DNA from 4 places in the Lentilactobacillus buchneri genome. Region 4 is predicted to be linked to each of the others. Evidence: riboswitches for the same ligand, from Rfam matches in the RefSeq annotation. Region 4 holds a riboswitch; each other region holds the start of a gene.

Region 1 (7,621 bases), 460 kb from region 4:
TCTTCGCCAAGACCTTGGAATGAGTAAGGGGAGGTTCGAGGTTTAAAAGCACCGCCCCGAAGGATTGTGGCCCCACCACTCTTGGCAACTTTAGCCATCTTCATGACATGTTCCGCAGACTCAACTGAGCAAGGACCTGCCATCATCGTGAAGTTATCGCCGCCAATTTGACTGTGCGGTGTCACAACAACGGTGTCTTCCGGGTGAAAGAGGCGGCTCCCCTGAACAGCGGCGGGAACGTTGTCGATGATTAAGTCAATGGCATTCTTTTCTTCAGCATTTAAGCCATCTTCACTTACGCCTTGGATTGCCACGCGGTTGTTATGAACAAATACCTCGTTGGTTTCGGTAAAGCGACTCTTGATCTCGTCAATAATGTCTTCGTGTCCGTTTTTAAGTACAATAATCATAATATTATCTCCATTTCTGTGTTTGACGTGTTTTTGAATAAAATAAAACTCCCACAGTGTGTACAACACTACGGGAGTCAGAATTTTGGGTAAAAAAATTGGTCCCGCAGTATATTTGGTAAATAACTGTGTGACCGAAGTAAGTAATCATGATGAAATACTATTGGCCGCACAAGATGTGAGTGAGTGCCCACATCCTGTCCGGTGTGAACACTAAACGAACCAATAGTAATAAAATCGATTAATTTTTGAATTAATTTTTATCATGATTAGAATCTCCTAAGAAAGTTAAATTTTAATTGCATAGAGCATATAATGAATTCCAAGATGTGTCAACCCCAAAGTTTAAATTATGAATTTTCTTGACATCTTCTCATAAAGAGCGTAATTTTAATGGCAATTAAATACCGTCCTAAATAAACCATTGAAGTGGAGATCAAGATTGTTGTGCACGTCAAGAGAGTCGCTATTGCTGAGAATGCGGCCGAACGCAAGCAGTTAAATGGACCACCGAGGGTTCTTCCGAAAGTGATCGAGTACGAAGAAACGTGTTGGCATACGTCAGTTGTCGGAGGGATGTTGGTCCCTTGCTAAGCGTAGTTGACGGAAAAGAGTGACTCTACTGAATGGTGGACTGTCTTTTTCGATCAATTAAACAAAGGTGGCACCGCGGAATGATCCGTCCTTAATGTGAAAACATTTGGGGCGGATTTTTTATTTAGAGCGCGACGAGGGCCGGGAGAGGCGGTTTCTAAGGGTACTTTGATTGAAGTTCCTGGGTTTGGAACTTTAATTAAAGTGCACTTAGAAGTTAGCCTCTGGCCCGTCGCCAAGTAGGCTAGGCAGGGTTTCACCCGGCCGTCGGAGCGTATTTTCAAAGCAGAAGGGAGCACACAAAGGCTTAACAAACGTGCTCCTCGACATGCGTGAAAAATATGTCAATCAGAGGATGACGCAATCCAGCAAATACCCAAATATGGAGGAACATTTCATGAAAACATCAAGAAAACGATGGCAAATCCAACTTTAGCATTTAGCAAAACACACTAAAGTAATGGAGGACACCATCATGAATCTAGACCAACTTAAACAATATACAAAGGATTTTTCAGCTATACCAATTTCAATTAATTTTGCAATGCAGGACTTTGACCCTATCGCTGTGACGCAACGATTCGATCAACCAGATGCACCATGCTTCTTACTAACTGGAAAACCGAAGAAGCAGGAAGACGGGTATTCATTTATCGGATTGAATCCGACGATGACCATCACTTATCGAAACGGCGTCTTAACCCGCTCGGATGAGCAAGGCAATGTTTCACATGAAACAACGGATTTAAAGCCTGTTCTGGAACGGATTTTGGCGGACAATCGAATGCCAAAACTGAAACACATGCCGCCATTTTCAGGCGGGCTCGTCGGTTACTTCAGTTACGACTACGCTCGCTATGCGACTACCGCAGATTTACCAGCCGTCAGTGACCCAATGAAACTCAATGATGTCGACCTGGTGCTCATTAATCGGGTCATTGCTTATAATCACACGACCAAAATGGTCACGTTAATTCAAGTGATCCCTGCCGATCAGCTCACGACGCAATATGAATCGGTAATAAGTGGCTTAACCAATCTGAAGGAGGAAATTCTGCAAGTCCATGAGCAACAGCCGCTCCCCCCATTTACAATGACACCATTCAAATTGCAGTTCTCTTTAAGCGAATTCGAGGAAAAGGTCGCAGAAGCAAAACATCACATTGTCGATGGCGACATCTTCCAAGTCCAGCTCTCCAATCCGCAACATTCCAAAATGACCGGTTCGCTGTTTGCTGCCACGCCAACTTTATTCAAAGAAAGCCCATCGCCGTATCAATTTTATTTTCGCCACAACGATTTTGAAACAATCGGTGCTTCACCGGAAACCATGATTACCAAACGAGGCCAAACATTATTCACGTATCCGTTGGCCGGCACCAGAAGGAGAGGGAAAAATCAGATTGAAGACGACGCTTTTACCGACGAACTACAACACAATCCAAAAGAATTATCAGAACATAATATGCTGATTGATTTAGGAAGAAATGATCTGGGAAGCATCAGTCAATTTGGATCGGTCAAAGTGACCGCGTATCGGAACCTGCTGAAGTTCTCGAGCGTGATGCACATGGGTTCCGTGGTTGAAAGTAAAGTCGATCCGGACGTTTCGTCAATTGATATCATTCATTCATTACTCCCAGCGGGGACCCTTTCCGGTGCGCCCAAAATTTCTGCAATGCAGATTATTGGCAAACTGGAAAACAACAAACACGGCCTTTATGGTGGTTGCCTAGGCTATCTGGGTTTTGATGGTGACCTCGATATGTGTATTGGGATTCGATTAGCATATCGGAAAGGTGACGATTTAGTCGTCCGCAGTGCGGCCGGGATTGTCGCCGACAGCATCCCCAAACATGAATACCAGGAGTTTAACAACAAAGCCAGAGCAATTGTGACGGCACTGCAGGAAACAGCAGCCAAGGGAGGCGTTTGCGATGCATTATCTAATTGATAACTACGATAGTTTCACATACAACCTATACCAATTGATTGGCACCCAGACCTCTGAAGAGATCAAAGTGGTGAAAAACGATGCCATCACCGTTGAAAATTTAATGAAAGCAAATCCTGAAAGCGTCATTTTCTCCCCCGGACCCGGCCGCCCAGAAGATGCTGGTAACATGCCGGCGATCTTAGACGCATTCCTCGGCAAGGTCCCGATTTTTGGCGTTTGCCTTGGACATCAAGCCATCGCAGAAGCTTTGGGGGCCAAAGTAGTGCACGCCCCCAAGTTAATGCATGGGAAACCCTCAAATATCCAAGTTTCCTTAGACGATCCACTCTTCGCGGACTGCCCACGTCATTTTGAAGCAGCCAGGTATCATTCACTCATCGTTGATCCAACAACGGTTCCCGATAGCTTGGATGTCACCGCGGTAACTGATGACGGAGAAATCATGGCGATCAGCAATCCAGCCAAGATGGTCTATGGCGTTCAATTCCATCCAGAATCAATCATGACTGATCCAGAAGTGGGAAAACAGATTATCAACAATTTTCTAACAATCGTCAAGATCGCTAAAGTATCGACTACAGCTCGTTAAACCGAAAAAAGGGATTGCGGCAAAACTGATCATTTTGCCGCAATCCCTTTAGTTTTCATATATTCTATTGAACTTGTCTGAGCACTTGCGAGCGGCTGAGCATCTTGAATATTGCTCGGACACAGACAGCCCCGAAGAAGAACACGGAGATCAGACGGACTGAGAACAATGCCAAGATCATTGGCAGGTGATAATGGACATAACCCAGACGGAACAGTTCATATCCAAAGGAAACGACGGTGGTCGTAACCGCTGAGGTAGTTAGTACCGGCCAACCCCAGTTCTTGTATCCCCACAGCGTGAACCCAAGCTCACTTCCGATTCCTTGCACAATTCCAGAAATAAGTGCACTAGCACCAAAGGTTCCGCCAAAAATGACCTCTGCAGCGGCACCTAATACTTCACCAATAATTGCCGCTCCCGGCACCCTTACCAAGTAAATCGACAATGGTCCGGCCATAATCCAAAGGCCAAACAGTGCCTCGTTTGAGAATGGTCCAATGGCAACTGCCAGGAAATTATACAGATAATCTGTCCCGACAAAGATGGCACCAAAAACGATTGCAACAATGGCTAACAGAATCACATCCTGTAAGCGAAATTTCTTTTTCATGATTTTTCTCCTTTTGAATGACACCAATCATAAATGAATGCGGCCATAATTTTGGTATACGTTAATAATTGCTGAAAACTAAGACTTTCATTATCACTATGAGCTTGTTCCATGGTTCCCGGTCCAAAATCAACCGCTGGAATATGGCAGTAACCAAACCAACCGCTATCTGATACGGACGGTGACATCCCCAAGGTTGGTTGTTTACCGGCCACTTCGGCAAAACTGCTCTCAAGTGCCTTCATCCCTGGATGGTCGGGGTCTAGCTCCAGTGACGGGAACACCTCGCCTTTATCGACTAATAGCGAATCACCGCCCCAAGGAAAGGTGGGCAGATTATCCCGCAGCCAAGGGTCGGCTTTTGCCGCAGCAAGGACTTGATCCTCGATTTCATGGGTTATATCATCAACATTTTCATTTGGGTAAAAATGCACGGTGATCCATAATTTCGTGACGCTCGGAATGTAAGCCGGATGTAACCCCCCTTCAATATAAGCGGGGTTAATTGTATCGATTCCCGGGGCAAACCCAGGATAACGCTTTGTAATCCCCCAGTACTGTTCCAATTTCTCCAAAGCCTGAATCACGACCATCATTTTCTCGATCATATTGGCCGCTTTCAGGCCACCGCCAGTGGTAATCATTGCTGCTCGGTTCCCATCGTGGTAAATGTGGGGACTCTTGAGTGTAATCCAGCCGGTCACGACGCCTCCCTGACCTTGAAATTTCAAGTTGCTGGTATCGCCAACCACTGCAAAATCAGCCGTTTCACCATTTTTCAGTAAGGTTTTGGTTCCGGCTTCTCCAGCCTCTTCACCAACGACAGATTGGAACCGCAAATCTCCAGGCAGGTCAATCCCAAGCTGTTGGAGCAGTGAAAAGATGTACACAAAGCTTGAGATACCACCTTTCATGTCACTGACACCCCGCCCGTAGAGTAGATCACCCTCGTGGACTAATTTGAACGGATCGGTGTGCCAACTCTGACGATCAACGGTAGCCACATCAACATGACCATTCAACAGCAAACTATGATAGTTAGCTGCATCAGTCCCCGGTTTCTCAGCCGAGAGCAGCTCATCGCCATCATAAAAAGCTTCTTGCTTAGTCTTAAATCCAATTTTGGTTAATTCATCATCAAGAAAACGTTGAATTGCCACTGTGTTGCGGGCAGGTGGTGACATCGTTTCAAATGAAATTAGCCGGTCCAATAACGCTAACAGTTGATTTTGGTGCGCATCAACTGCCTGAAGTAACGCTTGTTTATCTGTCAACTTCGACTCCCTCCAATTATTTGATCATCTATGGTTTGGAAACAAAAAATCCCCCTTTCTTCAAAGCCTCGAAGAAAGAGGGAACAGATTAAAAGTTGAATCGACTTTATATCTATTTGCTCACACAAAAAAATTTCGTTCTTCCTTCGACAGTCCTAACTGCATCAGGTTCAATGGGTATTTATCTCAGCCGTTTAGGGCACCCCAGACTACTTTATTCAATTAGACACAAATTACTTGGCTGGTTTTATGATATAACGAATTGACGAAATGTCAAAGTTAATTTTTTGATGTTGTGAGGTCAAGGCCTGTGAGCCTACTTGCTGATCGGCTGATCCCGGCCATTTAAGCAAAGAAACGGGTCATTCCCAAAACAGGAATAACTCGTTTCTTCACTTAAACTCTGGGATCAAAACGCCTCGCGTCCCACTCCCACAATCGTTTCATTTGACCAAAATGAAAACTTTATTCTCGAAAATCCAGTTGATTATGATGTTGCCAGACCGCCTGTCCAGTGACTGGCAGCGCTGCTGGTATATACCTTAATTGAGTAGGTTCCGGAACCGACCCACAGGCTACCGCTCAATGTGCCAGTGGATGAACTAATCGTTTTGTATAGTTCACCATCTTTGTAGATACTGATTGAAAATGGATCAGCACTGGAGGCGCCACTATCCGTTGACGTTTTAACATTGTAGTGCAAAGTATTAATGAGGTTGGTTGCCTTGACGGTCACATTGTAGCCAGAATTGTCATTGGTATACTGACTGCCTGTCTCACGAGGTTGCTGGGACAGATTTTTACCGCCGACCTGCTTAGCGGCCTTGGCATTGTCTTGTTTGTGGCCTTGTTGTTGTCGTTGAGGTTGAACTGCATCGGCATTGGCAACGACGCTGCTCAGAAATGTTGGGGCAACCATTGCGGCTGCAGCCCCAAATGTGACTAAATATTTTTTAATTTTCATGGATGATAACTTCCTTTCAATTTAACGTTTGTTGGTTTGATCTGGAACCTATTTCAGTTGCCCTCCCTTCATACTTGATGTTGCTAGAATATCGGGGCAAGCTTAATTGGGACTTAAATTAGTTAAAATTGGGAAGGAAGCCGCATAATCTTTAGAAATCCTTGGGACTTTTGTAAAATTTAGGCAGCAAAAAAGGGCAATCAATGAACGCAAACCGCTCACCAATTGACCTTGCGAACTTCTTCAATGAATCTGATCAACCCTATTCAACCTTAAAGTTCGACTTGAATATAAACCCGCAGTTAGGGCACCTGTTCAAGCCGTAACTGATAGACATTGGTCGATGACACTTTGGACAGTTGCCCTGCATCGGCCGGCGAATCTTAGTTGGCTTCGGTTCTTTCTCATCTGCCTGATCACTCATATTGACCTCCACTAAAATATCATTACTGATTGATAATCTTTAGAAACTTAGCCGGCATTGAATCCACCAACCAAATGCCACTTTCGGTTGGATAAAATAACAGTCCTGAAGCCGCGGCTTTTCTTGCTTCAATTTCAAAAATCACAGGATGAGGATCACGCCGTTTCCCCACCTGAATCGCCATTTGGGGATTTGCGGATAAATGAACAAAATCCCGGTCCATCTTTTTTAATCCTTCGTCGACAATGAATCTGGCAGCCGCATGAGTCGTTCCATGGTACAGCTTCTCTGGAGGTTCAACGGGTGGCGTCAGTGGATCTACGGGGATGCTGTGGCCGTATAGCGCCCTAATCGTGTGACCTTCAATCGCATAACGTTGTTTGTCGCTATCTTTCATAATTTCTCGAATGATTTTCTCACTAATTGGTGTCCCAAAGTGCTGGTTAAATTTTTGGATGAGGGTTTGTAAGTCCACTCGTCCATATCGATCCAACTGGATGCCAATTTTGTCCGGATGGTGTCTGAGGACGTACGACAGACGCTTGCTCAACCTGGTTAATTGATGATCCATTTTACTGACTCCAATCGTTTCAATATTATCTTTATTATAATCCCAATTGTGGGCAAACCACAAAAAACGCCCGGTACTAAGGCCCAGGCGTTGCTACAAATCATATTCATATTAGAGGGGATCTTACTTCTTGGGGGAGACGTAAGATAATCAAGTTTTATACTTTGGAGGAGTAAATTCACTTGTAAACCAATTTATCTTTCAAAATTGATTGTCTTTATATTA
Region 2 (7,621 bases), 200 kb from region 4:
ATCCGAACGCTGTTCGGGCAAAAAAGATCAGCTTCCTTTAAAATGGTGTTTACCACAAACCCATCTTTTAGGAGCTGATCTTTTGTCTAGTATAACCTATTCCGAACGAATTAAAATCGAAACCTTTTGTGAACTAGGGCTGTCCAATATCCAAATGGGCGTTCGGCTGAACCGATCACCGTCAACAATTTCTTATGAATTATCTCGATGTCAACCTTATCAGGCTGAATTAGCACAAACAGATGCCGAATACAAGCGATCACGATGTGGTCGGAAAACTAAGCTGAGCGATGAGTTAAAGCAAAAAATTCTCAACCATTTACGTCTAAGCTGGTCACCAGGAATGATTGCTCACGAATTTAAACTAGCTACTAAATCTATTTATAATTGGCTAAATCAGGGGAGAATTGATTTCTCCTTGAATGATCTACCTGAACATGGCGTACGCCAACGGCGTAACGTTGACCAACGATCCAAATATAATCAATCTTTGGGGCGATCAATTGAACAGCGTCCCATGATGATTAATCAACGTAATCGCATCGGCGATTTTGAACTAGATACAGTCGTTGGTCCTCGTGGGCATAGTAAGGCAGTTTTATTAACTTTAATCGATCGCAAATCACGGTTCCTTTGGGCATACCGGTTAAAAGATCGGACGACAGCGACTGTTAATGAAGCACTAACTAAGTTCCTAACCACTTTTAATGGTCCGGTGCACAGCTTTACTGTGGACCGTGGCACTGAGTTTAGTGGGCTAGTATCACTTGAATCACAATATGGTATTAAGACCTATTACTGCCATGCTTATACGCCAGCTGAGCGCGGCAGTAATGAACGATTTAATCGGAACTTACGCTATTTTTATCCTAAGGGGACTTATTTTGAGCACATTAGTGCTCAAGGCTTGAAAACCACCTTACTCGAAATTAATCAGAGACCACTTAAAATACTTGACTGGCAAACACCTTATCAGGTCATGCTGACCAATTTGTCAAAAAATTCGGATTAAATTTGCAATCTACCAAACATTTAATTGTGTTTAACTAGAGGTAATACAATTCAATTGAGGAGTGAAGATGGATGGCGACAATCAAAGACATTTCCCGACTGGCGCAGGTCTCACCCGGGACCGTCTCGCGCGCGCTGAGTCCGGATAAAAGCGAATATGTGGCAAAAGAAACGCGCGACAAAGTGAGAGAAGTTGCTGATAAGCTGGGTTATAAATACTCCCTAGCCCCCAAACCGGACAAAAATCAGTTGAACTTTGCGCTGATCACTACCCTCAGTCTGAAAGAAGAAACGCGCGATGAATACTGGCGGTTTGTCCGCAGAGGGGTCTATGAAGCTGCTAAATCTCAGAATATCAGTATCAAGCGGGTGGTCAGGTTGGATGAAGGCGTTGAGCCAAACGATTTTGCGGCTTACGATGCCGTCATCGTCGTTGGCAGTCTTTCCAAATCCGCCATCAACGCCATTAAATCATTTAATCCCAACGTCGTTCTGGTTGATGGCGGAAGTGATGTCGATGACGTTGTCGATACGGTTGATACGAATTTAGCTCAGCTAACGGATAAAGCCTTGAACGAAATGACACCGCATGCCCAAACAATTGGTTTTATCGGCGGTTCCCGTCATGAAGTGAATTTGGACGGCAGCCAGGGTCGTATCATTGATGACGCACGGACCCTCACCTATAAAACATGGTGTTCGATCAACCATCATCAGCCAATCGTTAAATTGACGGACTGGACTACCAAGCAATCAATGGATGCCACTGATGACCTGCTGAATGAATATGGCAATCAACTCGACGGCCTGCTGGTCGCTTCCGACCCACTCTCAATTGGGGTGATGAAGGGCTTAGCCAAACACCACGTGGTTCCTGGAAAAAACGTCAAAATCATCAGTTTTGATGACTTGGAATTCGCTTCGTACCTGACACCATCGCTCACCAGCATTTGGCTGCCCAAAGTTGAATTGGGGTACGCAGCAGTCCTGCACGCCGAGACCCTCGTCAAGTTCCCACGGGATTGGCACGTCAGAAATATCATCCCTGGCAAATTCCACTACCGGGAAACGTTTAATCCCGATTAGTCTTGCGTCCGATCCCCAATTTGTCCTGTTGAGGTACAATGATCCGTTTCCAAATACTCTTGAGAATGATATAGCCGAAGATAACACCGACCAAGGCACTCAAGAAGAAACTGGGAATGAACAGATAAATCGCACCGGTGGTTCCCATCATCCAACTGGCAATCGGATAAGCAACGATTGCACCAATGATGCCAGTGCCGATCAATTCACCAAATGCCGCAATAATCAGTCGATTGGTTTTCTGGAAAAGCCAGCCGACACAGAACGCACCGATCATACTGCCTGGAAATGCCAGGATAGTTCCGGTTCCCAATAAATTACGAATTAATGAAGTGATAAATGCCTGGGTGACTGCCCACCATGGGCCAACCAGGACACCGGAAATCAAATTGATCAAATGCTGCATCGGGGCCACTTTGGCAACGCCGACAGTGAACTCAAACATACTGCCGCCGACCACGCCGATCGCAGATAGAATCGCCGTTAGCACCATTTTATAAGTCATATTTCTGTGCATAAAAAGCCTCCTTTCGTTAGATAACAAAAGGAGGCTTTTGGCTTCTTTTAACACTTCCCTACGCTGGCGCAAACCAGATCAGGTTCGAAGGGTCCGAAGATGTTCCGTCTCAGCCGATTGGCTCTCCTAATGTTATCTGATATTTAATTTCGACACTTCATTAAGTATAACCGAAAACAGAATGCTTGTCGGTCATTTAGCCCCTTAATTCTTCGACCGTTGTAAGCCGGCCTGATGAACGGCTTCGATCACTGGGGTAATCGGCATTCGCTGTCCTGTCCACTCCAAAAAGGAACCGGCGGCTTGATTCACCAGCATCCCAATCCCATTATATGTACGACTCCCGCGTTGCTTGGCTGCATGGATGAACGGCGTTTCGAGTGGAAAGTAAATGGCGTCGGACACAATGTGTTGCGGTGTCAAATGGTTCATCACGGACTGACTAACTGGCAGCGATTGATCGCCGGCCATCCCAACGTTGGTCGCATTGGCAATAATTTGGCTTTCATCAAACGCTTCGGCAATCAGCCCTTCATCCTCATAAGGCAGGACAGTGACGACATCCGACCACCCTTCCAACTGTTCTTTTCTGGCTTCAAAAAGATCGTTGGTCCGTTTAAATACATAAACTTGCTTCGCCCCTGCGTCGACGGCAGCGGAAATAATCGCCCGCCCGGCACCACCGGCACCTAAAACGGTCACGACCTTTTCATCGATGGTCATATCATCCTGCTTGAGAGCATCTACCCAGCCTTGCCCATCGGTACTGTCACCAATCAGTCGACCATCGCGGTTAATGACCGTATTAACGGCAGATAGGCGCTCAGCTCGTGGGGTAATTTCGTCAAGCAATGGCAAAACGTCGGTCTTCAGCGGCATTGATAAATTAAAACCGCCAATGTGCATCGCCCGCATCGCCGCCAAGCTGTCGGCGAGCCCGGCAGACGTCACGTCAAAGGCCAAATAGATCCCGTTGATCCCTGTCACTTGGAAGCTGGTATTGTGAATCAACGGCGACAAGCTGTGAGCAGCCGGATGGGCTAATAAGCCAAATAATTTTGTGTGTCCATCGATCATTTTAATTCCTCCCAAACGACATCTTCAAAATGCCCTCTTGGTTAATGACGTCAACGACTTCAAGGGGCGCCAAATCATCGGTGGCGATTCGAAAATCACTCACCTGTTGGTATAAAGTGTCCCGTTGACCTTTCAAATCCACCAGTCCATCCAGCCCGAGCTGTTGAGCTAACGGCCGGTCGGTATCATTCTTCAATCGGTCAATGATTGTTTCCGGCATCACATCAAGAAGCACGACTGGGACATCACTGGCCTTTAACAACTCAAAGTTGGCAGCTTGAATCGGCGTGCCGCCACCAGTTCCCAAGATCCCATCATCTGCCAAAGACGCTTTCAAAGCATCATGTTCCAGCTGCCGAAATGCCGGCTCACCGTCATCAGCAAAAATCTGTTTAATTGACTTGCCGGCCGTTTCCACGATGACATCGTCCAGATCGTGATATGGCAAGCCGAGTTTCTGTGCCAATAAGTTGCCGACGGTGGTTTTGCCGCTTCCCATAAATCCAACCAATATGAGTTTCATAGGCTTTCTCCTTAATCGTCCAAGGACTTTCTAATTTTTTGTGCTTTGGCGAAAGCGGCATAAATCGCAGCTTCGTCTTGGTCTTGAATGGCTTGTTCAAAATGACTTAATGCGGTTTGAAAAGTGGCCAATTCCTGCGCAATTACTTGGGAATTGCTCATCATAATCGCCGTCCACATTTTTGGATCCGACGCAGCAATTCGGGTCGTACTCTTGAAGCCGCCGGCAGCCGCTTTTAAGCCCACTGGATCATGGGCCAAGCCGTCCGCGACGCTGTTAACCAGGGTTGCCGCAACCACATGAGGCAGATGGCTCAGTTCGCTAACCAGTTTGTCATGGGTTTCCGCTGTTATCTCCGTCCAATCAACATTTGCCGAATCCAGCAGCTGTTCAAAGTCGCGAAGTTGCTGTTTGGTTTGTGAACCGGTTACCAGGAAGTATTTTGAACCGTTAAATAAATCAGTTGAGCCATTCCGGCTACCGGTCAAATGTGAACCAGCCATGGGATGGCCACCGAGAAAAGCAACTCCCTTATGTGTCAGGCGCTTGGCTTCTGTCATAATCGACTGCTTGGTACTGCCGACATCTGTCACCAAGACCTGCTCCTTTAATTTTAATTGGGCCAACTCATCAATCTGCCTCAAAATAACCGATACCGGACCCGCTAGAATAATCAAGTCTGCTTGTGGGGCTGCCTGAGCGAAGTCAGCCCGCTGATCGATTATTTGATGATCCAACAAAAACTGGGCGGAATTGTCATCCGGGTCACTGCCGATGATCTCAACAGTTGCATCCCCAGCCTTGATAATTCGGGCAATTGAGCTGCCAATCAGCCCCAGCCCACTAATCAAAACTGTTGTCATCAGCACTCACCTCGCAATTAAAGTTGCCAAATCGTCAAAGAACTCCGGATAAGAAATGTTAATGCTGTCTGCACCGGTGAGAGTTAACGGCTGATCAACCAACAGCGCTGCCACTGCCATCACCATGCCAATCCGGTGATCCCCATGACTGTCTAATTTCGAATCCAAAACCTGCCATGGTTTTCTGCCGTCAATGATGAAGCCGTCATCGAGTTCTTGAATATCAATTCCCAGCTTCCGGAATTCAGTGACGATGGCTGAAATCCGGTCGGTTTCTTTGACCCGCAGCTCCCCGGCACCAGTAATTTTACTGATCCCGTTGGCCTTGGCTGCCAGTAACGCGACTAATGGCAACTCATCAATGACTGCTGGAATTTCATCCGCCCCAATTTCGATTGGTTTTAACTCGGCAGCTTCCACCGTCAAATCCGCTGTCGGTTCGCCCGTACTTTGTTCGTTTGATAGGCTGATCCTGCCGCCCATTCGCTTCAAAATCGAATATAGACCGGTTCTGGTGTCGTTCATGCCAACATTTCTCAAGGTGACTTTGGAACCTGGCACTAAGCTGGCGGCAACCATGAAGAACGCTGCCGACGACATGTCACCAGGAACATTCAGGGTAATCCCTTTCATGTGGGGTTCAGGATGGACGGTAATCGTCACGTCATCCGATTCAGTTTCAATCTCAGCCCCAAATGCCCGCAGCATCTTTTCCGTGTGATTTCTGGTCGGCTGCTTCTCAACCAGAATCGAGACCCCATCGGCTTGCAAAGCCGCCAAAATGAGGGCACTTTTGACCTGGGCACTGGCCACTTTCAGATGATAGTCGACACCGTGTAATTGTTCCCCGTTAATCACAGCAGGAAGATGGCCATCGGTCACTTCGATGTTGGCACCCATCTCTGCCAAAGGTTCACTCACCCGTCGCATCGGCCGCTTGGATAACGAAGCGTCACCGGTTAATTCACTTGGAAAGTTTTGACCGGCAAGCAGCCCCATGATCAACCGAGTGGTGGTACCGGAATTGCCCATATCAAGTGGTTGTTCCGCCTGGTGGAGTCCGTGGAGACCAACGCCTTGAATCGTGACTGTGTCCCCATCTCGGGTGATCGGCACACCAAGTTGTTGAAACGCCTTAAGCGTGGAGAGGCAGTCTTCTGCGGTTAGAAAGTGGTGCAAAATCGTTGTCCCTTCACTAATGGCGCCAAACATGATGCCTCGATGGGAAATACTCTTGTCGCCGGGAACGGCCAATTCACCGTGAAGGCCGTTTTGGAGACTTCCTTGGAGCTGTTTAGTTGATTGCGTTTTAACTTTTTCCATAGAAACCTCCTAGAATTTTTTCAGTTCATCGCGATATTGGTCAAGCTGTTCTTGTAGTCGTTGTAAATTGTCACCATCAAACTTGTCGGTGAGTGCCTTGGCCAACTCAATGGCAACCACACTTTCGATGACGATTGATGCTGGAACAATTGCCGTTGTGTCCGATCGCTCCACATTGGCTTTCTTAACCTCTTTGGTCTGGATGTCAACACTTTGCAATGGTTTGTACAAAGTTGGGATTGGCTTCATTGCCGCTTTAACGATAATTGGCATTCCGTTAGTCATCCCGCCTTCAAAGCCACCGAGATGATCGGTATTCCTGAAGAATCCTTGGTCCTGATTCCAATCAATTTCATCCATCACTTGACTGCCGAAGCTGGTTGCAGCTTTGAAACCATCGCCGATTTCAACGCCTTTCATGGCATTGACGCCCATCACGGCAGCAGCCAACTTGCCATCCAATTTGGTATCCCAGCTGATGTAACTGCCCAGTCCAGCCGGCACGTTGGTGGCAACCACGCGGATAATGCCACCCAGGGTGTCACCGTCACGTTTAGTTTGGTCAATCAGATCATGAATCGGGCTAACCTTGGACTGGTCAATGATTCGCAAGTCGTTTTGACTAATTTCTGCTTCAATTTTAGCCACATTAAGTTCAGGATTTTCATCGGTGGAAATTTGGCCAATCTGTTCAACATAACCAACAATATTAATGCCCAACTGTTGTAAAAGTTGCTTGCAAACAGCACCGATTGCCACCCGGATTGCCGTTTCCCGAGCTGACGAGCGCTCCAAGACGTTTCGCAGATCCTCATGCCGATATTTCATCCCGCCAACCAAATCAGCGTGGCCTGGCCGAGGACGTTCAACCTTTCTTAAGGTGTTCTCGGGCGTTTCGGGACTAATTGGATCCATGATTTGACTCCAATGGGCATGGTCGCGATTGTTGACTACTAGTGCAATCGGCGAACCAAGGGTAATCCCGTGGCGAACCCCGCCGGTAATGGTGACTTCATCATGTTCAATTTTTTGGCGATTGCCGCGACCGTAGCCGCCTTGGCGTTTCTTGAGTTGGTCGTTGATCGCACCAACGTCCAAATGCAGCCCCGAAGGAATGCCTTCAATGATACCGGTCAATTGTGGGCCGTGAGATTCTCCAGCTGTTAAGTAATTCATCATTTAGTCTCCTTTTGCATTAATTCATGTTGGTAATCACGTGAG
Region 3 (7,621 bases), 660 kb from region 4:
TATTATAGCCCCATGTCTTGGTCTTCTTACCAGGCATCAGCTGTGCTTCACCGGTTTGGGCGATGACCGTGTAGTACATGTCAGTATCGGTCTCTTTATCCGGCTTAAGCAATTCCGGAATCTTCAGCGGCTGCTGTGGTGTCTTAGGTTCCTCAAGGGGAACAAAGCCACCGTCATGGGTATTGTAAGCTGGTTCGTCAAAAAAATAATCTGTGTAAACTTTTCGTTCTGACATTTTATCCGCATCCTTTGTTTATATTGGATTCAATTTAATAATACTACTAAATTAGACGCCAATACAGGATTTGTGGCATAATGGAAATACAAGAGGAGGTGGCACTGTGGCAGATGTAGTATCTTTCGACAAGTTAGATGAGACAGCAACCAATCAAGCAGTGGAAGACTTTATCGATTTTTACCTTCGATGGTTCAAGAAAAATGATTTGGAAATTTTGGCTGAGTACAAGATTGACTATTACTTGGCTGACATTAACCATTACATTTTCGAAAACAAGTCCTTCACGCCAGAACAGATGAGAAAAGATTTACTGGAACAACGCGGAAACGACCTTAAACACGTGATTTCAGTGATCAACCCAGAGTATGATGAGAACGGGAGCCTGAAGGCAGGTTCTTGGGATCAATGGTACCAGGCAAAGTTTGAAAAAGTTCCTGATCGCGACTAGGCTTTTGAATATACATTCAATTGTGAATTTGCTATTATTGAGCTATACAGAGTAGTGGGAGGGATTTTCATGGCTAAAGGAAAGACCGAAAAATCAAAGAAAAAGCAAAGTTCCAAGAAATTGCAATATAAGACTGACGTTGATGTCCATCAAATGGTTATCAACAAATCAGTCATGTCTTTGAAGGTACCGACGATTCTTGCACAAAAGGAAGCTCAGGGGTTGTTAACCAAGGCCATTGATGACGGGATTACCCCTTACTACCTCAAGCAAGAAACGATTGAACGATTAGGTGGCATTAGTCACCACGAATAAAACAGCGGGCGTTCATTACCTGGTCTGGTCGACTGGGACTGATGGACGTCGGGTAACGAATTTCACAAAAGACCAGCACGCTGAGACGTCTAGTAATCTCAGGTGCTGGTCTTTTTTTGTGGTAGAAAAGTGTTGCAGGTTTTCCTGCATGAATCTATGGTACTTAAATCGAAGAAGTGATCTCACAAGTTGTTTTTTGGTGCCATCTTGTCGACATGCAGTTTATAAAGGTCCCGGTTGAGCAATTTTTCGTCGGATGCCACTGCAATCGCGGTTGTCGTATCTCCAACCACGTTGAGGACGGTTCGAAACATTCCTGAGAACCAGTCAATGCCGGCTAAAATGGCAATGCTTTGCAATGGCAGTCCCAAAGTTGGGACAACGATTGTCAATGCAACCAGGCCGCCGCCGGGAACGACAACCGTTCCCAAGCAAGCGATCACTGACAGCAGGACAATTTTGACCATCGACATTGGTGAAACAGACATCCCGTAAAGTTGGGTGAGCGTCAAGCATGACAGTGACAAATACATCGCCAAACCATTGCTGTTTAACGCCATCCCCAGCGGTAATACCAGTTGGCTAATCGATTTTTCGACCCCCAACCGGTTTTCAGCATCTTCCATTTCAATTGGAAGTGAAATTGCTGACGAAGTTGTTGTAAAAGCAACTAAAATAATTCTTGAAAAGCCGCGGACCAATCCTCTGAGCGGTACTTTGGCGTACCAGCTGATGAAGCTAAACAGGACAATCAAGAAAGCGATCGAGCCCAGCCCAAATGCGGTTAGGAACTTGAGCAGGGGCAGGATGACTTTAATCCCGCTGGTAGCGGTGACCCAGGCCATCAAGGCGGCAATTCCGATGGGGGCGAGCTTCATCACCAGCATGACCAGCTTGACAGTTAGCTGGTTCATCTGTTTGACGAAACTCAACACTTGATTGAATTTGCCGTCAGTATTGGCACGGTTCAAAACGATCCCAAACAGAATTGCGAAAATAATCACCTGAATCACATTACCTTTGGCGAGGGCGTCAAAAATGTTTGTCGGAAAGAAATCTAAGACAGTCTGGCTAAAACTAGTCCCTGCCTTGGCGACCGTTGCAGATGTGCTGACCGAAGCCAGCTTGATGCCGCTGCCCGGATTGACTGCGTAGCCAATGGCCAAGCCGAGGACTGCTGCAATTAAGGTTGTGATCAAGAACCACATGGCAGTTTTGCCACCCAATCTTCCCAGTTGATCGGATTTTAAGCTGCCCAGTGCTTCGATGACCGCCCCGAAAATGAGCAGGACGACCGCCATTTGAATCAGGCGAAGGAAAATATTTCCCAGTAATTGGATGCCGGCGATTTTTGGACCAAATGCCAATCCAAGAAGTGCCCCGCCAATCATGCCGATTCCAATTTGTGCAGTTATACTAATGTGTTTCAAAATGGTTCCCCCAAACTTAATAGGCTTGTTGGTGGAGGCTTGCGGCTAACAGCTCAACGCCGCGAAGTAAATCTTCTTGGCTGGTGTTCTCAGCTGGCGCATGGCTGATGCCGTTGATGCTTGGGACAAAAATCATTGTCGTCCGAGTGTGCTTAGCCATGATTTGACTGTCGTGACCGGCACCGGAGGCCAGCTGAATGGATTTGAAGCCCAGTTGATTAGCAATTGCCTGATTATTCTCGAGCAATTGGCGATCCAGCCGGGTAACGTCGCTTTTCGCCCAGCGATTGGCCGTGCTGGTAATCCGTTGGTTGCCAGGAGCCGTAACGGTTTGCTGAAGGAGTCGTTCAAATTGATCCAAAACGGCTTCATCACTATTCCGGCAGTCAACCGTAAACGTGACCAGGCCGGGGATAACGTTGGACGTATTGGGCGAAATGTGCATTTCCCCAACCGTGAAAGTTAAATCCGGATTCAATCGACGGGCCTGTTCTCGCAGGGCGACGATGAGATCCACAGCGTGCTGCAGGGCATCCGCTCGGTCATTCATCGGCGTGGTGCCGGCGTGATTGGCGATCCCCTTAACGGTGACGGTGTACCGGCGTTGGCCGACAATGCTTTTAACCAAGCCGATTTGTAAACCCTGGTCAATTAATCGCGGTCCCTGTTCGATGTGCAGTTCGGTAAAGGTGTCCGGTAAATCCGGCAGTTGGTGGTGAACGCCAGCGAGCATCAACTTGATAACCGCCTGTTTTCGAGCATCATCAAATTGAATGCCGGCAGGATCCTTCATCGTCAAATCCACCTGTTGGCCGGTATAGTGCTTCGAACCGGTAAAGGTATCCGGAAAGCGGCTGCCCTCTTCTTCGCTGAATGAAATCAGTCGAAGCGTTTTCTGCGGACGGCCGAATTCTGTTACCAGATTTTCAATTGCCTGAAGGCCACCAAGTACCCCGTACAAGCCGTCATATTGACCGCCTTGCGCGACAGTATCAATGTGTGAGCCGGTCGCAATGACTGCTTCCGGTTCTGTGGTTCCCGGCATATCCAGATAGGCAGTCCCAAAGTCATCAACGCTTACCTGAAAGCCAAGCTCAAGCCCCCATTTGATGACTTGTCTTTGAGCCTCAACCCAGGTTGGTGAATAGACCAGCCGGTTTTGACCGGCTTCGTTGGTCTTAAATTGGTTGATTGTCGCTAAACGATGTGCGAGTTCAGTTAATTGGGTTGTTGTCATATGACCGCCCCTATTTTACCGCGCTGACACCAGTAAGTGGCGATGAGGCAACCGCCCCGTGTTCGATGACCCGGCCTGGTTTTGCTAAGTAAGCTTTGCGGCCTGCTTCAACGGCCGGCTTGAAGGCTTCGGCCATTAACGGAATGTTGCCGGCGGTCGCCATTGAGGTGTTGGCCATGACAGCTGCGGCACCCATTTCCATGGCTTCGGCAGCTTGACTTGGTCGACCAATGCCGGCGTCAACGATAATTGGCAGGTCAATTTCGTCAATCAAAATTTGGATTAAGTCTTTGGTGGACAATCCTTTGTTGGTACCGATTGGTGCGCCCAAAGGCATGACGGTGGCAGCTCCGGCATCGACCAACTGGTGAGCGACATTCAAGTCCGGCAGCATGTACGGCATGACGATGAAGCCTTCGTTAGCCAAAACTTCGGTTGCCTTGAGGGTTTCGTAGTTGTCCGGCATCAAATATTTCTTGTCGGGAACGACTTCCAATTTGATGAAATTGCTGCCGCTTAGTTCACGGGCAATTCGCGCAGTCCGAATGGCTTCTTCAGCGTTGGTCGAGCCTGACGTGTTGGGCAAAATGGTGATGCCTTCAGGAATGTAGTTTAAGATGTTTTCCTTGCCGGTCTTGTTGCGGCGCAGGGCCATCGTGATGATTTGTGCCTTGGCGTTATTAATGGCTGAATCAATCAAATCGTATGAATATTTTCCTGAACCTAAAATAAATCGAGATGTGAAGGCGTGTCCGCCAATCATTAACTCATCTTTTTCGTTTGCCATGAATAAATCCTCCTCAGATTTCTGTATCTCCTAAAATTAACCGGGTAATCATATTGGCTTCGTGACCGGCCGCAATCATGACCCGCGGTGCCATCAAGCCCTCAGCCCCCATGGATTCACCGTCACCAGCGATGTATAAATTCTTGCGGGGATGCTTGGTGGTAATCGTGTTGGAACTGTGAATGCCGGCCATCCCGGTGCCCATCACAATTGGCTTGTCGGGATAGAACTCGGATGCGGCATCCAGCAGCATCGCCTTGGCAGCAGGGTTATCGAACGCTTCAGTGATGATGTCAGCGTCTTCGAACAATTCTTTGACGTTGTCATGAGTCACTTTAGTTTGGTGAATTTGAATTTCCACGAACGGATTAAATTCCTGCAGGTTTTGCTTTAAGGCCACAACTTTTGGCATGTCCACCTGACTGAGTTTAAATTGCTGACGGTTGAGGTTACTGAGCTCAACTGTGTCAAAGTCAATCAACGTCAAGTGGCCGACGCCAATCCGGGTCAGCGCAATCGCGATATTGGACCCTAAACCACCGGCCCCGGCAATCGTGACGTGAGCGGCAGCTAATTTGTCAGTTGACCCCTTAACATTGCGTTCTTTCATGCCGAGATAAACGTCATCGTAACTCATTCCTTGAATTTCTGGTTCTTGCATGTTGTCAATCGACTCCTTTTATATCAGTGAGCGGATCCAAGCGGTTAGGAGTCGGAGTGTAAGTCTCCTTCAAGAGAAATTCCCGGTTTTGGAATTTATCTTGAAGGTGCTTACAGGCAGACTCCTGCTTGGAGGAGCTGTCCTAATCAGTGAGCGGATCCAAGCGGTTAGGAGTCGCCAAGTAGGCTAGGCGTTTCACGGCCGTCGGATTGTAAGTCTCCTCGGAAGTAAATTCCCTGGTTTTGGGGATTTGCTTCCGAGGTGCTTACAAGGAGACTCCTGCTTGGAACCACCATCCTAACCGCCACCAACAAACGAGATTAACTCCAGTTTGTCGTTGTCGGCAATTTTAGTTGTGTCAAATTCAGAGCGGTGGACAATCTTGCCGTTCTGTTCGACGACGATGTTTTCAATTGGTGCTTCTCTTTGTTTCAAGAACTCGGTGATTGTTTGACCAACCATACCGGATTCTTGTTCACCGTTAACCATCACCATACAAAAAGACCCCTTTCTTCAGATTCCGAAGAAAGAGGTCAGTGGATGTCTTTTCAACATTAAGTTCGATTCACAGAAAAGAAAAACCTTCTTTTCTGCAAAAAGAAGGTTTAAGGTCAAAATAAATTCAACATTAAATTCGCTCTTCCTTCGGCAGTACAAACTACATCAGGTTCGATGGGTGTAATCTCAGCCGTTTCAGGCACCCCAGACGAAATATTCAATTAGGCTTGAAACTTTGCTCAAGCTCATAATCTATTTATAACCGCTTACAATCTGAAAGTCAAGTGAGAAATACTTCTATACTTTTTGCCGAGGTTCATTTACACTGATGGCAAATGAGAAAATATTGGAGGAAATGATTGTGAAACTAACAAATCGACCACTCTATTTGGTGACGGACCACACCGGATTGACTGATGAACAATTCTTTGGCGCGATTGAAGCGGGTGTGCAAAATGGGGTTGGCTTGGTCCAACTTAGGCAAAAAGAGGGCAGTAGCCGCGAAATTTTTGAACTTGCTCTAAAGGTAAAGGCCATTACCGATCGGTACAAGATTCCCCTGATTATTGATGACCGATTGGACATTGCTCAAGCGGTTGATGCCGCCGGTGTTCATCTTGGTCAAAGTGATTTGCCGGTAGACATCGCTCGCCGAATCTTAGGACCCAAGAAGATTATCGGTGCAACGGCCAAGACATTGAAGCAGGCTAAAGCAGCTGAAGAGATGGGCGCCGATTACCTGGGAACCGGAGCCATTTTCCCAACCACGACACACGTTAAGACCGTTCATACGACGGTAGAAACCCTTGGTAAGATCAAACGATTGGTGGATATTCCCGTGTATGCGATTGGCGGCTTGAAGGCCGATAATGTCGAGGCTATTGATGGTGCCCACGTTGATGGGGTGGCTGTGGTTTCTGCGATTATGAAGGCTGCCGATCCGGCGAGTGCTACCCGGGAGTTGCGGGATGCGGTTGAGGAAGCTATTGGGTAAATTATATCGGGCCACGAATAGTGTTCCAGAAGCAACATACATTCAGCAAATACTGCAGAAGGAATCTAAACAATCTTTTGGTTCATTGTTGACTTAAAATGTATTTCTTGCAGGATCATAAGTGACAGCTACAATTGGCCTCATTTAGAATTTAAATTCCAGCTTAAGAAACCAAAAACAGCTACTCGTAATGAGTAGCTGTTTTATCGAAGGCACCAAAGGAACTGCCGCCTTGTGGCCTTAAGGCCCTATTTATTTCTCTGTACATTTAATTTACCATCTATTACTAACACTGTCAACGCAGGCGGCTTTTAACGCTTTATATGATGGGGCGCCAATATCCTGCAGTATTCTGGAATTTAAATCATAACCTCAATTGTCAAATCAAGTGCAACACTAAGAATCTATTCTTAGAAGTGGTCTAGTTGCTAAGCTAGTTCAGGCATTAGATCGGCTGGGCAGCGATAGTTCAATGACCGCCGTAGCCGGTTGTTTAAGGTATCTTGAGCCAGCTGAATGTCAATGAGTGAGGCCGAAGCCAAGGATCTGCCCTTCGGGAAGAACTCGCGCAAAAGGCCGTTAGTGTTCTCATTGGTTCCACGTTCCCATGGTGAATAAGGATGGGCAAAGTAGATGTCAGTTCCCTTGACTTGACTCAAGCTTGAGAACTCAGCACCATTATCAAAAGTAATGGTTTTAAAGTGCTCGGTTCCATAGTCATATAAGGTATTCTGGAGGGCTTTCAAGCAAGTGTCGGCATGATAATTGGGAAGTTTAACGATGATCTCTAAGCGACTAACACGTTCAGTCAAAGTCATTAATGCTGGCTCAGATTCAACCCGTTTGCCTTTGACCAAGTCACCTTCCCAGTGTCCAAGCTCTTGACGCGCTTGAACCATGGCGGGACGCTCTTCGATTGAATGGCCCAGATTTTTCTTATTGATTCGATGATGCTTTGCCCCGGGGCATTTAATCCGGCGACGTAGTTTAGCTGGTAGGTCTGAATTGCGGAT
Region 4 (7,621 bases):
TTGATTTGATATTGTGGAGGCGTTCAACGGATATGTGCAGGTTAAATGCTAACGCTGTGTCGGGCATATCGTTCTTCTTTTGATAATTAATAATTTCTTCCGCTAAGGTACTAAATTTTTCTGCCATCGTCATTCTCCTCCATCAAAATTCGTGATCCAACTTGCTCTATAAATCTATTATACCAATAATTGAAATTTTGACACATTTTAACGATGTTTCAGTCCATATTCCATTAGGGCCATGGCGATAATGGCGATGATGACTGCCACCCACCATTTGTTGGTTTGAATGTAAAAATAGTACAGTAAACCAAGGCCAACGACCAACTGGCCGGCATATCGCTCCCAGCGGTTCGGCAGGGACAAGAATGCCAGGCCGATTGCCAAAATGATTGACCCGATCAATACCACCTGGGCGCTGTCCAGCGAGCCAAATTGGGTGACCAACCCATAAATATCAACAATAATTCCAACGATTAACGCAAAAATTCCAAACGCAAATGCAAATTGATTTGCCCGCATAAAAAACGCCTTCTTCCAATATATCTTTCTCTTACATAATTATAAGTCAAAAAAGGAAATGTTGGAATATTGGCGTTTAGTATTTGATAAAGAATAGCAAAACTTGAACGGCGGCCAGCAGGACAACAAACAGTGCCCAATCAATTGCCGTGATGCGAATGACCTTGTAGTGGGTCCGTTCATAATCCTCGACAAACCCATGGGACGTCATGGCTTCTGCCAAGTTCTGTGACCATTGGATTGACGAGAGAATTGATTTAAAGTACAGCTTCGGTGACCAGAAATGCAGCGCCTCGCCGCGCATTAATGCCGAAGTCTTGATAATGCGAACTTCCTCGGCAATTTTAGGCATTAAGTTAAATGCGGCCAAAACGCCATAGGCAAATTTGGAGGGCAGATGAAAATCCTGCTCCAAGGTCAACGACAGGTCGGTGATGCTGCTGGTCAACGTGAAGGTTGCCCCCAGGAATACATAGGCATAGATCCGGGTAAACAGAATCCAGGCAAAATGGATGCCGGCACTTCCGTACAGCCATTGAGAAACGAATAGACCAACGGCAGGAAATAGTGGCCAAAAGATGATCCCAAACAAGGCCTTCATACTGACGTGTTGGGTGAGAATATATAAAAAGCTGATGGTGATCAGGATGATGTTGACAATCAAGCTTTGGGTAAACGAAATTTCCAACGCAATCAGCATCACCAATAATAATTTCATTCCAGGATTCATTTGATAACCTCCTGGTAAGTCAGATTTTGGTCTTCAAAGGCGGCGTGATAATCAATCAGGGTATCCAATCCGGACAGCTGATGCGAAATGATAATCTGGGTTTGATGGAAATCGTTTTTGGCCCGATTCAAGAAGCCAACCACGACCTCCAGGGAATGATAATCCAAGCCTTTGAATGGTTCGTCCATTAACAATACCGGCGGATTCATGATCAACATTTCAATGATTTGCAGCTTCTTCTTCTGACCTTCACTTAACGAATACACGATGCGGTCGTCTTTACCCGCCATATCAAGCTTGCTGAGCATGTCATCAACGTCAGCTTGCGTGTAGTCGGTATTCGTTCGATTGGCGAGTGACAAATCGAGCTCCTCTTTGACCGTGATGTTCAAAAATTGGTTTTCGGCATCTTGGAACAGTAGCGTCACTTTCTTCGCATACGGCAACGGCCGAATTTTTTGGATATCCTTGCCGTCAAAGACGATGGTCCCTTTATAGGGCAGCAGTTTGGTCAACGCGTTAAACAGGGTGGATTTGCCGATGCCATTGGCGCCGGTGATCAAAGTGGTTTTTTCTTTATAAAAATCAAAGTGGTTCAGGGTCAATAGCAGTGAGGCGTGCGGCTCCAATTTAAAATCGCTGAGCTTGATAATTGCATGGTCATCGCCAGTGGGAATCTCAACTCGTTTGTGCATCTGTTGAGTGGATTCGAAGTTTTTGAAGAAATGTTCAGCTTGTTGGTCATCCAAAAGGCTGATTTGATGGGTATCCGGATCCAAATAGTAGAATTCATCCACCAAGCCCCGATAACTGGTCAAATCATGGTCGGCTAAAATAATGGTTTTGCCGTGTTCTTGTTGGAGTAATTTTAATTTGTTAATCAAATCTTCCCTCGACCCCGGGTCAATGCTGGCAAACGGTTCATCCAACACGATCACCTGAGGATCCATGGCAACGATGCAGGCCAAAGCCACTCGCTGCTTTTCACCACCGGACAAGGTGTTGATCACCCGCGAACGCAGCCGCTTGATGCCACAGAATTCCAGGGCGTCATTGATGATGTTATCCATTTTATCCGGCGCAATCCGCAAGTTCTCCAAGACAAACGTCATTTCGTGAACGACAGTGTCCATCGCGAATTGCTGATTGGGATTTTGGAACATCATCGCCACTGACTGGCTGATTTTTTCCCGGGGGATATCCTTGATGTTGGTGTCGCCAAATTTGATCTCACCGACTGCATCAATCCCGATAAAATGCGGGTATAGGCCGGCAATAAAGTACAGCAGGGTGGACTTGCCGCTGCCGGATGGTCCGGACAGCAGTGAGAAATGATGACTCTTGAAGGTCAGATTAATGTCGTTTAAGACCTTGACGTCGCTTTGTGGATAGTGAAAAGTGAAATGGTTAATTGAAACATCAGTCATGATCAAATCCCCTATAATTACAAGTTAATTGCTTTACTACGATCCAATAATTTAACAATCATCTTGGTCAAGACACCGGCGAAGATAAAGGTTGAAATATAACGGGTGACGAATAGTCCCAAGAGCAGTGGCAGACTGAATTTGTCATAACCATTTCGAATCATGTCCCAGGCAAATGTCAAAACAACCGTAGTGAAGATTGACGCATTCAATCCGAACCAGTCATAGCGTTTGTAGCCGGTCAGTGTGAAACCGAGTTCAGAAGCAATTCCCTGGACCAAGCCGGAAATAAAGGCGCCTGCGCCCCATTGACCGCCAAGGAAGACTTCAACCGAAGCCCCCAGGAATTCACCCAAGAAGGCTGAACCGAACGTGCGAATAATGAATCCGGTTAATGGACCAGCCATGCACCACAGGCCCATCAACAGGTCATTGGCAAATGGGGCCATTCCAAATGGGGTCAGGGCAACAGTCAATCCGGTGTATAAAAAGCCGGCTCCCCAAAAAATAATACCAGTAAAAATAGCAATTAAGGCAATTAAAATAATGTTTCTAAGCGTCCATTGGCTTTGCTTTTTGCCGCCGGTTGCTTGACTCTTGTTATCCATAACAAGACCTCCAAATATGATTTTGATCAAATAAGTCACTGAAAGTCCAATTGCTGAGCACACAAAGAGGCCAGGCACAAAACTGGTCGTTTTGCCCTGGCCTCAGAAATTCATCTAATTGCAATTTATCCATCTAAATACAACGGAGCATGCTCCCTTCGCTGGAATTGTCCAGATCAGGTTCGATGGGTTTTTCTCAGCCAATAAGGCACCCCAGATAGTTGTATGATCAAATTCAGTATACAAGATATAAAAATAATTTACAAACCAAACTAATCCCTTAAAATGAGAGTATAACCAATTATCGAAATTTGAATGGAGGAGTCATTGTGGTGAAAGTGATTGCAAGCGACATGGACGGAACATTTTTGAATGATCAGGGAACTTTTGATGAGCAACAGTTCCAACAGCAATTGGATCAATTGGGGGATAAGGGGATGCACTTCATCTCCGCCAGCAGTAACCAATACCAGCATCTGTTGGGACTGTTCAAAAATGTCCACGGCCCGATCTCATACGTTTGTAACAACGGTGCATTAGTCATCGACGAACGAGGGGTGATCATCCACGAAGAGATCATTGACCATTTAGTCTTGAAGAAAGCCCTGGATTGGATTTTAAGTGAACCCAGTTTTGCCGGCGCCGAAGTGATCCTAGTCGGTCGAAACGGCACGTACTGCAACCTACCCGAGAATTCCGATCGCTTCCAGGCTTCCAAATATTTCTACGAAAATATGCAGTCGATGGCTGATTTGCGGCTGGTCTTCGACTCAATTTATAAGCTCGACATCACTTGGGAAGAAGGCGGCGTGCTCAAGCGGCAGGATGAATTCAATCACAAATTCAGCGGCCAGTTAAACGCCATTTCTTCTGGGATGAACGGCTTGGACGTCATGGTTGACGGTACCGACAAACTAACCGGAATTGAAATGCTCCTGCAAAGTTGGGGATTGACCTTGGACGATGTTGCAGCATTCGGAGATAACGGCAATGATTTTGAAATGGTCAACGCTGCCGGTGAGGGATACGCCATGAAGAATTCTGCTGCCGATTTGCTTCAAAAAGTTGAGCAGGTAACGGCTTATTCCAATAATGAGCAGGGTGTCCAACGAAAAATCGCTGACTACTTAAGCTAAGAAGCGGCTGGTGTTGGGATATTCCTCGACCAGGTCAGCTAACGAGAAGGACAACAGCTGTCTGGAATCGTGATACCTAAAGTAATAAGTCTGGTCGGTTGAATCCAACACAGAAATATAATGGGTATAGTTGAAATTGGGATGGTCGTCCATTGACGGCTTGTAGGGAATTGCCACTTCATCTAAAACGTTGAACAGGCGATTTCTGGCTTCGTACTGGGTCCGGCTGGGCTGGGTGCCGAGTTTGTTCACTGCAGCTACCAGAAATCTGGTGGTTGGGGTGTTGGTTGCTTTGGGCAGGTCTTGGCTCATGATGATTTGTTGTGCTTTTGCGGCCAGGGACTGTTGATTGGTCACTTTCAGCTTCTTTTCCAGTCGGGCCATATGTTCCGGATAAGTGGGCGAGTTGGTCATGACGCCGATTGAGTCCTCAATGACTTCCAGGCCGTCAACCGTTGGCTCCAGGATCAGTGTCTGACCTGATTTGTCAGTCAGAATCCAGTGAAATGAAAAGACCTCTTTGCCGGCCATCCAGTATTTGCCAATCAGGGCGATGTTCTTCAAGTCTGCTTTGACTTCTTCGAGTGAAGCGTGTTCGCCCAGCACCCAGGGTAAGAAATCCTGAGGGGTCAAATTGAGCTTGTCATCCACTTCATTGTCCAAATAATGGGCTTTCAGGGGAAACATCAACTCGGCACAGCTCAGGCCTTGGGTGTTGACGCCGTCTGCAACCAAGATGTTGTCATTTTCTTCAGTGCGGCCGCCACCAATGTAAGGATATTTGATCGGGCGGGTTCCCGATAAAGCGGTTACATAATTTGGCTGGTTAATCAGGACCGGTTTCCAAGCCGCTTTGACGGGGAAGTCCATGGTCCGTGCCAGGAGGACATGTTGATTAAGTGTTTCTAGGGTTAAGCTGGTGCACATGATTAGTCACCTCATTGATTAGTTTTGATGGAATCGCATACAAGTTAAATATAACACGATTTTGAATGGAAATTATGACAAAGCATCGCTGGCTGGGCAATAGAATGGTATTCAACTTATCTTTGCTCATACTCGCACTCACCAATAAACTAGTGTAAACTTAAATTAATTAAGAAGAAAAAGGGGAATGATTATGAAATCCGCCTGGAATTTAGTTGGGATGGCCCTTTGGCTGCTTCTCATCTGTTACTTTGCTTATATTATTCACGATATGCGGGCGCGTCGGCTTCGCTTGATCGTGACTGAAAAAAAGAGCTTTACGTGGCGTAACTTTTGGATTTCGTGTAGTGAAGTGGCAATTTTCCTGCTGTTTTTGTGGGGGATGTCGTACACGACCTTTTTCCAAGATGTCAAAAAATTGGACACGAACCGGACAACCACCAGTTATGCCTATAAACCACTGATCATCCGTTATCGCTCCGATCAATCGGACTACGTGACGGTTAGAAATGACAATGGTCGAAAGCCAATTCAAAACTATACGTATTATGTCAATGGCGGTAAATACTTGGTGAACAGCACGAATGCCACGGTGGTGTATGGCAAGAGTAATCTGAATGTCCAAGCAGAAACTTACAAGTGGAATAAGGAATACCTGGATCACCTTGATACGCGTTACCAGCACGCGTGGGTGGCAACGGTCACGACGACGTATAAGAAGAATTTCTTCAATGGAATTGGACTCCATGCTGGCCGGCAGGCCGATCGATTTAGTTTAATTAGAATTCCGGATAAGTCGTTTATGCATGTAGTGGGCGACTGACCCCCGGGAGATCCCGAGCATTAAGGAAGTAATCGGGTGTAATGCGCGTACTTTGCGCATTGCACCCGATTACTTTTTTAAGCGGAGGGATCTGGGGGTCAGTCGCCGTCCTCAAAATAGCAGGGACAACCAAAGAAAATAACAGCACCCCCGGGAGTTCCTGAGCATTAAGGAAGATATGGGGTGTAATGCGCGTTCTTTGCGCATTGCACCCCATATCTTTTTTAAGCGGAGGGAACTGGGCTTAGTCGCCGTCCTCAAAATAACAGGGACACCCAAAGAAAATAACAGCACCCCCGGGAGATCCCGAGCATTAAGAAGCTGTCCAAGATCTATGATTTTTGATATACTTCTATGTAAAAAGCGAGTTTAAGCTATGAAAAATTATCCCAGCAATATTACTCGGCAACAATTTGAATTAATTCGACCAGCTTTAGAAAATTTTCGTAAGCGAACTAAGCCTCGAAAATATGACCTCTACGAGGTCTTCTGTGCGGTCCTATATGTCTTGAAAACCGGTTGCCAATGGCGTCAAGTCCCCGGTGATTTCGGGTCTAAAATTTTTGGTGTTGAAGAGTTCGTCAACGCCGGAAGTTTTAGGCCTTTTTAGATAACAAAAAACACCTACTCCCTCCAGTGTTATGCTTTAAGCGACCAAACCAAAAGATAAACGAGGTAGGAATAGATGTCTCAATTAGATAGTACACGCAAATTGCTTGGAATTACAGATACAAATATTAATATTCAAGACGTTCGCGAAGACTTCCACGGCAAGGGGGCTGGTCGCAAGAAATACCTAGTGATCCGCGCCGAACTCACGTACACGCTCACGCACTGCCCACAGTGCAGTTTCCCTGATCTTCACAAGAACGGACACAAGCTCACCCACATCCACGTTGAGGGTCCGTCAGATCAACCTGTAGTTCTTGAACTAAACAAACAACGGTGGCGCTGTTTGAATTGTCATACAACTTGCACGGCGACGACACCCGTTGTCAAAGCGAACCATTCAATTGGAAACAAACTGGCAATAGACGCCTTAAAACTTGCCAGTAAGTCGCTCACAGTAAAAACCATTGCGCTACTTCTGGGAATCTCCACGAACTCCGTTCAAAGGGCACTTGACGACAATATCCATCCTCACGCCAGTCGTAAGCTCCCAGAGAATCTGTGCTTTGATGAGTTCCGTTCGACTAAGTCGGCGATGTCTTTCATTTGTATAGACGCCGATACCCACAAGGCCGTCAAAGTACTTGGGGGACGGCTCAATAAGGACATCAAGGAGTTCTTCATCAATCAATATAATGTCGCGCAACGCGCGGCTGTTAAGCGTGTGGTCATGGACATGAATGCCGCCTATCAGCTCATCGTTCACGAGCTTTTCCCCAACGCTGAGATTATCATCGACCGCTTCCACATCGTGCAAATGATCGGACGCGCAATGGATC

What was found. A riboswitch is a leader RNA that binds a small molecule or an ion and turns the genes downstream of it on or off. The one in region 4 is predicted to bind thiamine pyrophosphate.
Region 1: it holds a riboswitch for thiamine pyrophosphate, as region 4 does, so the genes downstream of both, KE627_RS06085 (acetylornithine deacetylase) here and KE627_RS03970 (ECF transporter S component) in region 4, are expected to answer to the same signal.
Region 2: it holds a riboswitch for thiamine pyrophosphate, as region 4 does, so the genes downstream of both, thiW (energy coupling factor transporter S component ThiW) here and KE627_RS03970 (ECF transporter S component) in region 4, are expected to answer to the same signal.
Region 3: it holds a riboswitch for thiamine pyrophosphate, as region 4 does, so the genes downstream of both, thiS (sulfur carrier protein ThiS) here and KE627_RS03970 (ECF transporter S component) in region 4, are expected to answer to the same signal.

Annotation. Positions count from the first base shown of each region.
Region 1 is NZ_CP073066.1:1,265,553-1,273,173, reverse strand. It holds gene aroF (3-deoxy-7-phosphoheptulonate synthase) at 1-410, opposite strand, end outside; gene KE627_RS06100 (anthranilate synthase component I family protein) at 1,480-2,958, shown strand; gene KE627_RS06095 (anthranilate synthase component II) at 2,942-3,550, shown strand; gene KE627_RS06090 (ECF transporter S component) at 3,615-4,163, opposite strand; gene KE627_RS06085 (acetylornithine deacetylase) at 4,160-5,437, opposite strand; TPP riboswitch at 5,562-5,654, opposite strand; gene KE627_RS06080 (hypothetical protein) at 5,925-6,401, opposite strand; gene KE627_RS06075 (RNA 2'-phosphotransferase) at 6,848-7,396, opposite strand.
Region 2 is NZ_CP073066.1:998,489-1,006,109, forward strand. It holds gene KE627_RS04865 (IS30-like element ISLpl1 family transposase) at 83-1,012, shown strand; gene KE627_RS04870 (LacI family DNA-binding transcriptional regulator) at 1,084-2,097, shown strand; gene thiW (energy coupling factor transporter S component ThiW) at 2,084-2,614, opposite strand; TPP riboswitch at 2,653-2,752, opposite strand; gene aroE (shikimate dehydrogenase) at 2,819-3,691, opposite strand; gene KE627_RS04885 (shikimate kinase) at 3,693-4,214, opposite strand; gene KE627_RS04890 (prephenate dehydrogenase) at 4,226-5,077, opposite strand; gene aroA (3-phosphoshikimate 1-carboxyvinyltransferase) at 5,084-6,400, opposite strand; gene aroC (chorismate synthase) at 6,410-7,579, opposite strand; gene KE627_RS04905 (chorismate mutase) at 7,576-7,621, opposite strand, start outside.
Region 3 is NZ_CP073066.1:1,459,095-1,466,715, forward strand. It holds gene KE627_RS06940 (multicopper oxidase family protein) at 1-235, opposite strand, end outside; gene KE627_RS06945 (hypothetical protein) at 342-686, shown strand; gene KE627_RS06950 (hypothetical protein) at 756-1,001, shown strand; gene KE627_RS06955 (dicarboxylate/amino acid:cation symporter) at 1,184-2,431, opposite strand; gene KE627_RS06960 (Zn-dependent hydrolase) at 2,448-3,668, opposite strand; gene KE627_RS06965 (thiazole synthase) at 3,679-4,455, opposite strand; gene thiF (sulfur carrier protein ThiS adenylyltransferase ThiF) at 4,469-5,116, opposite strand; gene thiS (sulfur carrier protein ThiS) at 5,414-5,611, opposite strand; TPP riboswitch at 5,739-5,831, opposite strand; gene thiE (thiamine phosphate synthase) at 5,976-6,608, shown strand; gene KE627_RS06985 (IS30 family transposase) at 7,037-7,621, opposite strand, start outside.
Region 4 is NZ_CP073066.1:801,561-809,181, reverse strand. It holds gene KE627_RS03990 (LBP_cg2779 family protein) at 1-127, opposite strand, end outside; gene KE627_RS03985 (hypothetical protein) at 208-522, opposite strand; gene KE627_RS03980 (energy-coupling factor transporter transmembrane component T family protein) at 599-1,252, opposite strand; gene KE627_RS03975 (ABC transporter ATP-binding protein) at 1,249-2,679, opposite strand; gene KE627_RS03970 (ECF transporter S component) at 2,697-3,287, opposite strand; TPP riboswitch at 3,424-3,513, opposite strand; gene KE627_RS03965 (Cof-type HAD-IIB family hydrolase) at 3,617-4,423, shown strand; gene KE627_RS03960 (linear amide C-N hydrolase) at 4,415-5,350, opposite strand; gene KE627_RS03955 (LVIS_2131 family protein) at 5,544-6,173, shown strand; partial or broken gene KE627_RS03950 (transposase) at 6,550-6,723, shown strand; gene KE627_RS03945 (ISL3 family transposase) at 6,859-7,621, shown strand, end outside.